Regions from separate parts of the Gorillibacterium sp. sgz306347 genome, predicted to be linked through region 2. Evidence: predicted binding sites of a transcription regulator. Region 2 holds the regulator's gene; the other holds the start of a gene.
The links. The regulator Rex, encoded in region 2, represses fermentation and respiration genes when NADH is low (regulators of the CRP and FNR family bind a similar motif). The targets are predictions, from matches to a motif close to TTGTGAAATATTTCACAA.
Positions count from the first base shown of each region.

Region 1: the regulator Rex is predicted to act here: its motif matches at 2,064-2,081, upstream of AC6I6H_RS05585 (DUF438 domain-containing protein).

Region 1 covers NZ_JCAPET010000006.1:117,434-122,859, reverse strand. Annotated here, with positions in the region: gene glnA (type I glutamate--ammonia ligase) at 1-619, shown strand, start outside; gene AC6I6H_RS05595 (alpha/beta fold hydrolase) at 738-1,607, shown strand; gene AC6I6H_RS05590 (cupin domain-containing protein) at 1,709-2,050, opposite strand; gene AC6I6H_RS05585 (DUF438 domain-containing protein) at 2,290-3,543, shown strand; gene AC6I6H_RS05580 (Crp/Fnr family transcriptional regulator) at 3,601-4,131, opposite strand; gene nirB (nitrite reductase large subunit NirB) at 4,344-5,426, shown strand, end outside.
Region 2 covers NZ_JCAPET010000018.1:17,174-22,599, reverse strand. Annotated here, with positions in the region: gene AC6I6H_RS11335 (tetratricopeptide repeat protein) at 1-42, shown strand, start outside; gene dinG (ATP-dependent DNA helicase DinG) at 161-3,019, shown strand; gene AC6I6H_RS11325 (redox-sensing transcriptional repressor Rex) at 3,016-3,639, shown strand; gene AC6I6H_RS11320 (DUF47 domain-containing protein) at 3,711-4,328, opposite strand; gene AC6I6H_RS11315 (amidohydrolase) at 4,511-5,426, shown strand, end outside.

The DNA of each region.
Region 1 (5,426 bases), on a different contig from region 2:
CAACGGCTCCGGGATGCACTGTCACCTTTCGCTGTTTAACGGCGACGAGAACACGTTCTACGACGAAAGCGACAAGCTGGGCCTCAGCTCCAACGCCCGTTATTTTATGGCCGGTATCCTGAAGCATGCGCGTTCTTTTGCGGCCATTACGAACCCGACCGTCAACTCCTACAAGCGGCTCGTGCCGGGATACGAAGCGCCTTGCTATGTAGCCTGGTCGGGCAGCAACCGCAGCCCGATGATCCGCATTCCGGCATCGCGCGGCCTCAGCACCCGCGTCGAAGTCCGCAACCCGGACCCGGCGGCCAACCCTTATCTGGCGCTGTCGGTTATGCTGAAAGCGGGACTGGACGGAATCAAGAACAAGCTTCAGCTTCCGCCTCCGGTCGACCGCAACATCTACGTGATGACCGAGGAAGAGCGTGTGGAGCAGGGCATTCCGAGCCTGCCGTCCGACCTCAAGGAAGCGCTGAACGAGCTTCTGCGCAACGACGTCATTTTCGAAGCGATGGGCGAGCACGCCCTGGCTTATTTCTTTGAGCTGAAAGAAATTGAATGGGACATGTACCGTACTCAGGTCCACGCCTGGGAACGCGATCATTACCTGAGCCTGTATTGATTCGAGAAATCCCTTGGTGCATAAGCGCCGGGGGATTTTTTTGTTTTGAAACTATCCCATTAAGCGGGAAGCTTTTATGGTATGATCATAGGAAAATGCCCGAGATGAGGAGAGTTCCGTGGCGTCCATTTTCAAGCACGAAGCAGGTCAAAAAGAATACGAGTTTTGCTATGAGAAAAGTTTGGCTCTGTTTGAAACGGGTTTTCGTTCCCTTGCGATCCCGACAACGTTTGGAGAGACGCATGTCCTTTGCTTTGGGGACACCGATAAGAAACCGCTGCTGCTGCTTCATGGGATGACAATGAGCAGTACGATGTGGTATCCCAACGTGAACCGGCTGATGCAGGAACGCTGTGTGTATGCGGTTGATGTAATGGGCGATTTTGGCAAGAGCAAGCCTTTGATGGCTATAAAAAGCAGGAAGGAAGCCGGGCAGTGGGTTCTTGAGGTTTTGAATGCTCTGGAATTGAACAGGGCGGACCTGGCCGGCCACTCCATGGGCGGCTTTTTGGCTTTGAATTTTGCGCTTGCTTATCCGGACCGGTTGTCCAAGTTAATGTTATATGCCCCTGCCGGAACCTTTCATAAAATAAGCTTCAAGTTCTTCGCCAAAATTTATCCAGCCTTGTTGTTTCATACGGAGCATTGGATCGACAAAGCATTTGCCTGGTTCTCCGGCACGGGAGAGCCCCTGCATCCAGTATTTCGCGCTCAGGTCATTTCGGGTTATCGCCATGCCAAACCGCTTTTGCAGGTCATGCCTTCCGTATTTTCCGAGGAGGAATTCAACGGCTTTCAAGTGCCTACCCTGCTCCTTATCGGGGAAAAAGAGGTCATCTACCCCGCAAAAGAGGCGACCGCCAACGCCAAACGCATGATTCCCCATTTGGAGACCCACTTGATTGCAGGTGCGAGCCATTCCCTGACCATGGAACACGCGGACATTGTGAATGAACTTTCCCTGCGTTTTCTGAGGAAAGAAGCTTAGAGACAGGTTAGCCCTTTAACGCGGAGGAAAAATCAAAACGCCCCGAACGTTGTGCTTCCGCACTTCGTCCGGGGCGTTTTTTTGCTGTTTCGCTTCATGCCTTAAATGTTTTGCGCGTACTGCTCGCTCGGCGTGTTGATCAAAGTTACAAACAGGCTGGACCGCTCCTCCGGAGAACCGGCATAGGCAAAATCGTCGTCGCCCGGAATTTGCAGCACGTCGCCTTGCTTGACTTCCGCTTCTTTTCCCGCCGCCGTCACGACGCCGCTGCCTTCCAGCACCGTAATGTACACCGTCGCGCCGGGGTGTTTGTGCATCGGAAGCGCCTGGCCGGCATCGAAATTCAGCACAAACACGACATGGGCCGCTTCTTTAAACACAATGCGCTTCGTAAAGCGGCCTTCCTGATAGTCTTGAAATTCGGCGATCGTTTTTTTCTCCATTTTCACTCTCTCCTTGTGATAAATTTCTCTTATTAAAACAAGCAGTTACTTGAAGTGAACAACAGTACCATCCGATTTTGCTTGTGTTGTGGGTGTCTGGTGCGATATTCCTGCTTTTATTGTAAGCCATTCCTAAGAACAAAATGTGATTTCAGTCACAAGTTTAAACTTCTCTTTCCGTTAGGGTTGAATTAGCTAAGAAAACAATGAGGAATCAAACCCATAAAGGAGTGTGGAGCATGAGCGAGCTGATTAACAACCGCGAGCAAGCCCCGCTGATGGACGCCGAACGACGGCGTATGCTGAAGGAAATTATCAAGGAGCTGCACAGCGGCAAAACCGTGGAGGAAGTGAAAGCGCGTTTCGATCACGCAATCGGCGATATCTCGGTTTCCGAAATTTCCTCTTTGGAGCAGGCGATCATGGAGGAGGACGGCATACCGGTCGAGGAAGTGCAGCGCCTGTGCAGCGTGCACGCAGCCGTCTTTAAGGGCTCTATACAAGACATTCACCGGAGCGCCAAGCCGGAAGAGCAGCCAGGGCATCCCGTGCATACGATCAAGCTGGAGAACCGCGAAGTGGACCGGCTGGTCAATTTTAAAATTTCGCTCCACCTGGACCAGTTCCGCCGGGACGACAGCGAGCCGAACCGTCTGAAGCTGCTGGAGGATTTCAGTCTGCTGTACGATCTTGATAAGCACTACAGCCGGAAAGAGAATCTGCTGTTTCCGTATCTGGAGAAATACGGCATTTACGGGCCGACCAAAGTGATGTGGGGCGTCGACGACGGCATTCGAATCGGCATCAAAGAAGTAATCGCCAAGCTGAGAGATTACGAGGGAAATCCCGAAGCGCTGGCGGGATTGATTGAACGGGTGCTGAAGGAAGTTACCGAGATGATTTTCAAGGAAGAGAACATTTTGCTGCCGATGGCTCTGGAAAAGCTGACGGAAGACGAATGGGTGAAGATCGCGAAGGAAAGCGACGAGATCGGCTACTGCCTCACCGCCCCCGAGCGGGAATGGATTCCCGAGCGGGCGCCGGAGCCGGAAGCGGAACCGGACGGTGAAAGCGAGCTGCCCGCCGCCGACGGCCTGATCCGGATGGCAACCGGTATTCTGACCCTGAAGCAGCTGGAAACGATGATGAATCATCTTCCGGTAGACCTGACGTTTATCGACGAGCAGGATGTCGTGCGCTACTTCTCGCACGGGAAGGAACGCATCTTCGCCCGCACCAAAGCCGTCATCGGCCGGACCGTGCAGAACTGCCACCCGCCGCAAAGCGTGCATATTGTCAACAAGCTGCTGGAGGACTTTAAAGCCGGGGTGAAGGATGAGGAAAGCTTCTGGATTCCGTTCCGGGACAAATTCGTGTACATCCGCTATTTCGCCGTCCGGGACGAGGACGGCCGTTACCTGGGCACCTTGGAATTTACGCAAAACATCGAGCCGATCCAGAAGCTGACGGGGCAAAAGCGCATCATGTCCTGATTCGGTCCAAGGACGCGGTTCACAAGAAGAGCGTCCGTATAGCGGGCGCTCTGTCTGTTATGACCGTGTTTTTCCGCTCCTGGCGGGCGAATTCGTTGCGCTTCTGAGGAGCCGATTGATCGTTTCGCGGCGAAGCCCGATGATTTGACCGATTTCGCTCTGCGTCAATATGTCCGTGAGCGTAGCCGGACGGATGTAGGTCTCGAACCAGGCTTGAAGCTGCTCCAGCCGCGCGGCCGGCGAGACCTCCGTCAGCTGGTCGATGCGCTGCTGCATCATTCGCAGCTTTTCCTGAAGCTGCATGGCGATAGTCCGGTAGCGCTCCGGATTTTGCTCCAGCTCCCGGTACCACTCCGATCGCGGAAGGACTTCGATTTCGCATGTCATCAGCGCAACGGCTGTGCCGTAATAAGGATTCGGGCTGATCAGCGAGTGGTGGGGGATAATTTCGTTCGGCACAATGACGTTAACCAGAAACTGCGAGCCGTCTTCATGCACGCGGACAATTTTCAGCATTCCGCTTTTCAGGTGGTACAGGGGGCCGGTTTCCCCCTGACGAAACAGGGTATCGCCTTTATGAATAATCATGAAGCTACCTCCGCTGCAAAAATTCCAAAGCTTCTTATCGTTTGCACGTCATTTTTATGTAAGGAATCTTCTTTCATTATTAACGCATTCCTTGTGAGTTGTCCACGAAGAGCCGAAAAGATCTTATCGCTTGTGATTGGAATCACACAGTTAAAAACCGAAAAAAGGTATAATGCCAAGACAGTCAAATTCACCTTTAAGGAGCACTGCATATGACATCCGATAAAAGAAAGCTGGTCGTCATCGGAAACGGGATGGCAGGGATCCAGACCATTGAACAGGTTTTAAAATTGACGACGGAATATGAAATCACCGTAATTGGTGACGAACCTCACCCGAATTATAACCGTATCATGCTTTCTTATGTTTTGGAAGGCAGCAAAAATTTGGACGATATCGTATTAAACCAGTGGGACTGGTATAAAGAAAACGGCATTACGCTCCACACCGGACAGCGAGTGGAGCGGATCGACGCGGAAACCAAGACTGTCCGCACCGACGGAGGGCTGTCCATTCCTTACGATCTGGCCCTTCTCGCAACCGGCTCGCAATCGTTTATTCTTCCGGTCCCCGGTCATGATCTGGACGGCGTTATCGGCTTCCGCAGCATTGCGGATTGCACGGCCATGCTGGAAGCGGCCAAAACCTATAAGACGGCCGCCGTTATCGGCGGCGGGCTGCTCGGCCTGGAAGCCGCCAAAGGCTTGGTCAACCTGGGAATGGACGTCACCGTCGTCCACTTGATGGAAGATCTGATGGAGCGCCAGCTCGACCCGGAAGCCTCCGCCATGTTGAAGGAAGAGCTGGAACGGCAGGGCATCAAATTTGCGATGGGCAAGCAAACCGCAGAGCTTTACGGCGACCAACGGGTACAAGGCCTTCGGTTTGCCGACGGCGGGGAGCTTCCGGCCGAGCTGGTCGTGATGGCGGTCGGGATCAAGCCCAACGTTCAGGTGGCCGTGCAAAGCGGGATTGAAGCCAAGCGCGGCATTCTGGTCGACGATCTTATGCGGACCTCGCTGGAGGACGTCTATGCCGTCGGAGAATGCGTCGAGCACCGCGGCGTTTGTTACGGACTGGTCGCTCCTTTGTTCGAGCAGGGTACCGTATTGGCCAAACATTTGGCCGGCGCGGAAACCGAAGGCTACCAAGGCTCGATTGTGTCAACGAAGCTAAAGATTTCGGGCGTGGATGTGTTCTCCGCAGGCGAGTTTTTGACCGCTCCCGAGCATACGGTCATCGCGGCGAAGGACCAGTGGAAACGGACCTACAAGAAAATATTGCTTCGCGATAAC
Region 2 (5,426 bases):
TTCTGGAGCAAGGAATTTTGGCCTTACCGCAGGAAACAGTAAGCGGGCCGCCATTTGCAAAACCGACTGGGCTCTCGTAGACTCCGGTCGTTTTTTCTTTTGTGCGAAATCGGATTGTGGTATGCTTAGGGGAGCGGGAGAAGGGATTTGATAAGCGGCAATGAAATTCGCGGTATTGGATTTTGAAACGACCGGAGGCCAGCCGACTGATTCCATCATTCAGGTTGGTCTTGTTCTTATAGAGGAAGACCGGATTGGAAAGCGTTATGCGTCCTATGTTAATCCCGGGACGCCGATCCCCCCGTTTATCACCGCTTTAACGGGGATCGACGACGAAACGGTGAAGGACGCGCCCGCGATCGATCAGGTCATCATGGAGATGCAGCCGCTTTTGCAGGACAGCATCCTGGTCGCTCATAACGTAGGGTTTGATTTGGCTTTTTTGCAGCGGGCTCTTGAAGCCTGCGGATATTTCAAGTTCGGCGGGCCGGTTCTCGATACAATGGACCTGCTCCGCATCTGCTACCCCGATTTGTCCAGTCTTTCCCTCGGCAACGTTACGGAAGAGCTGGGCATCTCCCATGACCGGCCTCATCAGGCGGATTCCGACGCGGAAGCGACCGCGGAGCTCTGGCTGAAGTGCGTGTCCCGGTTTCAGGAGCTCCCGCTTCTGACGGTCCAGCGCATTGAGGCGCTGTTTCGGGAGGATTCCTCCGATCTCGGCTGGTTCCTTCGCGAGCAATGCGCCCGGAAGGAGCAGTCGGTCGCCGCCGAGCCGGAAGCGCAGCAGCATTTCCGCCAATTCGCTTTGAAGGCGGAGGACTGGGGCGAAGAGGAATGGGAGCGCGACGAGAAGGAAGCCCGTGAAACGCTGGGCGATTCCTTTGAAGCTTTTCACGAGGGCGTCAAGAAGAAGCTGCAGGCCAAATTTCCTGCATATGAAGAGCGGGAGGCGCAGAACCGCATGTCCGCGGAGGTTGCCGCCGCGTTCGAGGGGGAAGAGCACCTGCTGGTCGAGGCGGGTACGGGAACCGGGAAATCGCTCGGGTACCTGCTGCCGGCGCTCTATTACGGCATTCGTGAAAGCAAAAAAATGGTCGTCAGCACGCACACGATCAACCTGCAGGAGCAGCTGCGGCAAAGGGACCTGCCTCTTTTGCACGAAGTTTTCCCCGTCCCGTTCCGGGCGGCGGTCTTGAAGGGTAGAAGCCATTACCTGTGCCTCCGCAAGTTCGAGCAGAAGATCGTGTACGAGGAGTTTGACAACGGCCGGGAAGATCTGGTCACCGCGGCGCAAATGCTGGTTTGGCTCAGCCTCACCGAACGCGGTGAAGACGAGGAGCTGCACTTTGGAGGCCGGGGAGCCGATTTCTGGCGGTCGGTCATGAGCGACGCGGATTCCTGCCAGAACCGCAGCTGCCCCTGGTTTAAAAAATGCTTCTATCATCGCGCCCGCTACGATGCGGGCGAGGCGGATGTGGTCATCACGAACCATTCGCTTTTGTTTACCGACATGAAGGCGGAGCACCGGATTCTTCCGGGCTACAAGCAGCTCGTGGTGGATGAAGCGCACAATTTCGAAGAAGTGGCCGCCAAGCACCTTGGACTGGAAGTTTCCTGGCATGCTTTTGTGAACGGGCTCACTTGGCTTTACAAGGACAGCCGGCTGGGTCAGCTCCCTCTGCTTCGCCAGCGCATCGTGCACGACGACAATTTGTCGGCCGACAAAGCGGGCGTGCTCTGCGAATCGATTGACGAGATGTATCCTCTGTTTGCGGACATCCGCGAGCGGTGGGACAACTGGATGTCGCGACTGTACGAGCGGATGGCGGGAGGTGCGGGCGATACGGGAGAGAACGCCCTGGTATTCCGGCTGACCGACGACCGCAAGCCGGCCGGCTGGGCGGAGCTGACCGAAGCGCACGAGGACCTCGATCGGCTTCTGGCGAAGCTGCTGAAGCAGCTGGACAAACTGCTCGCGCCGCTCAAGGAGGAGCCGGACCGGTCGGAGCTGCAAAGCCTTGCCACCAACCTTTCGGGCGGCGTCAAGGAGCTGGCCCGGCTGCGCGACAACCTGCGCTTTTTCGTTGCCCAGAACGATGCGGGCTTTGTTTACTGGATTGAAGGCAACCACCAGCACAAAATGAAGTCGCTGCAGCTCATGTCCGTTCCCATCGATGTCAGCCCGATGCTGAAGGCGCATTTCTTTGATCAAAAGGAAAGCGTCGTGCTGACCTCCGCCACGCTGTCGGTCGGCAAAACGTTCGATTACACCATCGATCAGCTCGGGCTGCGGGAGGCGGCGGAGGACAACCGGCTCCGGGAGGTGCAGCTGCCTTCGCCGTTCAATTACCGGGAGCAGGCGCTGGTCGTTATCCCGCGCGATTTCCCGGTGCTGAAGGGAATGAAAGGCGAGGCCGAGTTTACGGCCGCGCTGGTGGAATCGCTCGCCGAGGTGGCGCGCGAAACCAAAGGGCGCATGCTGGTGCTGTTCACTTCCTACCGGATGCTGAAGCAGGTGCACGGAGAGCTGCGCGAGCGGCTCACGCCCGACGGCATCCAGGTATTGGGGCAGGGCATGGACGGCGGAAGCCGAAGCAAGCTGGTCCGGCTCTTTCAGGCGAACGGCAAAACCGTTCTGCTTGGAACGAGCAGCTTCTGGGAAGGGGTCGACATTCCCGGCGAAGCGCTGAGCTGCCTGGCGATCGTCCGGCTGCCGTTTCAGCCGCCGAACCATCCGGTGGTGGAAGCCAAATGCGACCGCATCAAACAGAAAAACCAGAATCCGTTCATGAAGCTTTCCGTGCCGCAGGCCGTCATCCGTTTCAAGCAGGGCTTCGGCCGGCTGGTGCGCCGCGAAAGCGACAAAGGCATTGTGATCGTGTACGACACAAGGATTCTGGAAACCTATTACGGAAAGCATTTCTTATACTCGCTGCCGGGACCCAAAATTGAGCATATGAATGCCAAGCAACTGGTGCCGAGAATTTCGCAATGGATGGAAGGGGTTAACGAATGAAGACGACGGAGAAAATCTCGGAAGCGGTAGTCCGCAGACTGCCGGTATACCTGCGCTATTTAAGCGAGCTTCATGCCAATGGCGTGCAGACCGTTTCCTCTCAGGACCTGGGACGCAGACTGGATCTGAATCCCGCCCAAATTCGCAAGGATTTGGCCTACTTTGGGGATTTCGGCAAAAAGGGCATTGGCTATGACGTCGAATACCTGATTGAGAAAATACGTCAGATCCTGAAGCTGGACCGGGAAATCGCCGTCGCTTTGGTCGGAGCCGGGAACCTGGGGAAGGCGCTCAGCAACTACAACGCCTACCTGAAGGACAACATGCACATTGTCGCCCTGTTCGACGCCGTTCCGGAAATTGTCGGCACGAAGATCAATCACCTGACGGTCCAGCCTATCGAGGAAATGAAAGATACGGTGCGCCAGCAGAACATCCGGGTCGGCATCATCACCGTCCCCGGATCGGAAGCGCAGGGCGTCGCAGACGATCTTGTTGCCGCCGGCGTCGAAGCGATTCTCAATTTTGCGCCTTCCATCATTAAAGTGACTCCGAACGTGCGCGTGCATTATGCCGATTTTACGACGGAGCTGCTGAGCCTGGCGTATTACCTGGATTAATCGTTTCTTCCCAATGAAAACGCCGCGATCCGTAAGGGATCGCGGCGTTTTGTGTATCCGCGTCTGCCGTCTCAGGCGTAACGCAGGATGATGCTTTCGAGTATATTGGCGACGCCTTCGCAGGCGTCGGTCGCTTTTTCCAGGCGCTCGTACAGCTCCTTGATTTTGAAATCCGTGTAGGGGTCTTTTTGCTCGGTGAAAATTTTGCGAATGCCCTCGCGCATGAGGCGGTCGCCTTCGTTCTCCAGGCTGTTGATTTGCACGGTATGCTCGGAGATCTGATCGTATTTCTTCTTGGAGAGCAGGTGGAACGCTTCGACGATATGCTCGCAGGCCTTCACAATCACTTCGGCGAATTTTCGCATGTAGTCGTCGGAGGCTTCGATGTTCAGATAGTCGAATTTGGCGATCGTTTCTTCGATGTAGTCCATGACATCGTCCATTTTGTTCGCCAGTTCCATGATGTCCTCCCGGTCGAGAGGGGTGATGAACACTTTATTTAACCCGCGGTAAATCATATGGGTGATGTTGTCGCCCTTGTGTTCAAGATCCTTCAATTGGTCGATGTAAGCCACCGGCGGCTTCGAGCCGCTCATTGCTTCGCGGAACATTTTGGCCGCCACGAGCGTGTTGTCTGCGGATTCCAGCAGCAGCTTGAAAAAATCGGTATCTCCCTTTTTCTGAAACATGTAGGTTTAGCCTCCCGTTTATATATGACCCCGTTGCTCCTTATGTTAAGGTATCATAAAGAGAGCGGGCCGCGCAATGAGGACGCCCCTTCGCCACGGTTTCGTCAACTCTTGTCCGGAAGCCTTGCTTTTGCCCCGCCGGCGTTGTACGCTCTAGAAAAACGGATAGCAGAAAGGAAACGATCCCTTTGGCCCGATTGTTGATCAAAAACGGCATTTTTCTGACTCCGGATGCGGAGTCTCCCGTACTGCGCGGAAATATGATTGTGGCAGACGATAAAATTGAATGGCTCGGACCCGAGCTTTCCCCGGAGCAGCTTGCCTCCGGCTTTGACGAAGTGGTGGACGGCAGCCGCCGGCTGTACATGCCCGGACTAGTCAACACCCACGGACATGCGGCGATGTCGCTGCTTCGGGGCGTAGGCGACGACCTGGCCCTCCAGGTTTGGCTGGAAGAGAAAATGTGGCCCAACGAAGCGAAATTTACGGCGGGCGACGTAAGAATAGGCACCCTGCTTTCCATTGTGGAAATGCTCAAATCGGGCACGACGACGTTCGTCGACATGTACGATCATATGGATGAAGTGGCCCGCTCGGTCGAGCTGTCGGGCATGCGGGCCTGTCTCACGCGGGGCGTCATCGGGCTCTGCCCGCCCGAGGTGCAGGACGTCAAGCTGCGTGAAGCGGCCGCCTTCGCCCGCAGCTGGCATGGCGCCGCAGGGGGCCGGATCACGGCGATGATTTCGCCGCACGCACCCTATACCTGCCCGCCGGACTATATCGAGAAGCTGGTGGAGCTGTCGTACGAGCTGGATCTTCCGATGCACACCCACATGTCGGAAACCGCGCGTGAGGTGGAGGAAAACGAAAGGGCCTACGGGCTCCGGCCGGTCGAGCATCTGGAGAAGCTGGGCGTGTTTGACCGTCCGTGTCTTGTCGCGCATGCCGTTCATTTGAACGACAAGGAAATTGAAATTTTGGCCCGCCGCGACGTCCGGGTTTCCCACAACCCCGGCAGCAACCTGAAGCTGGCAAGCGGCATCGCGCCTGTGACCAAGCTTCTCGCCGCCGGTGTGAAGGTATCGCTCGGGACGGACG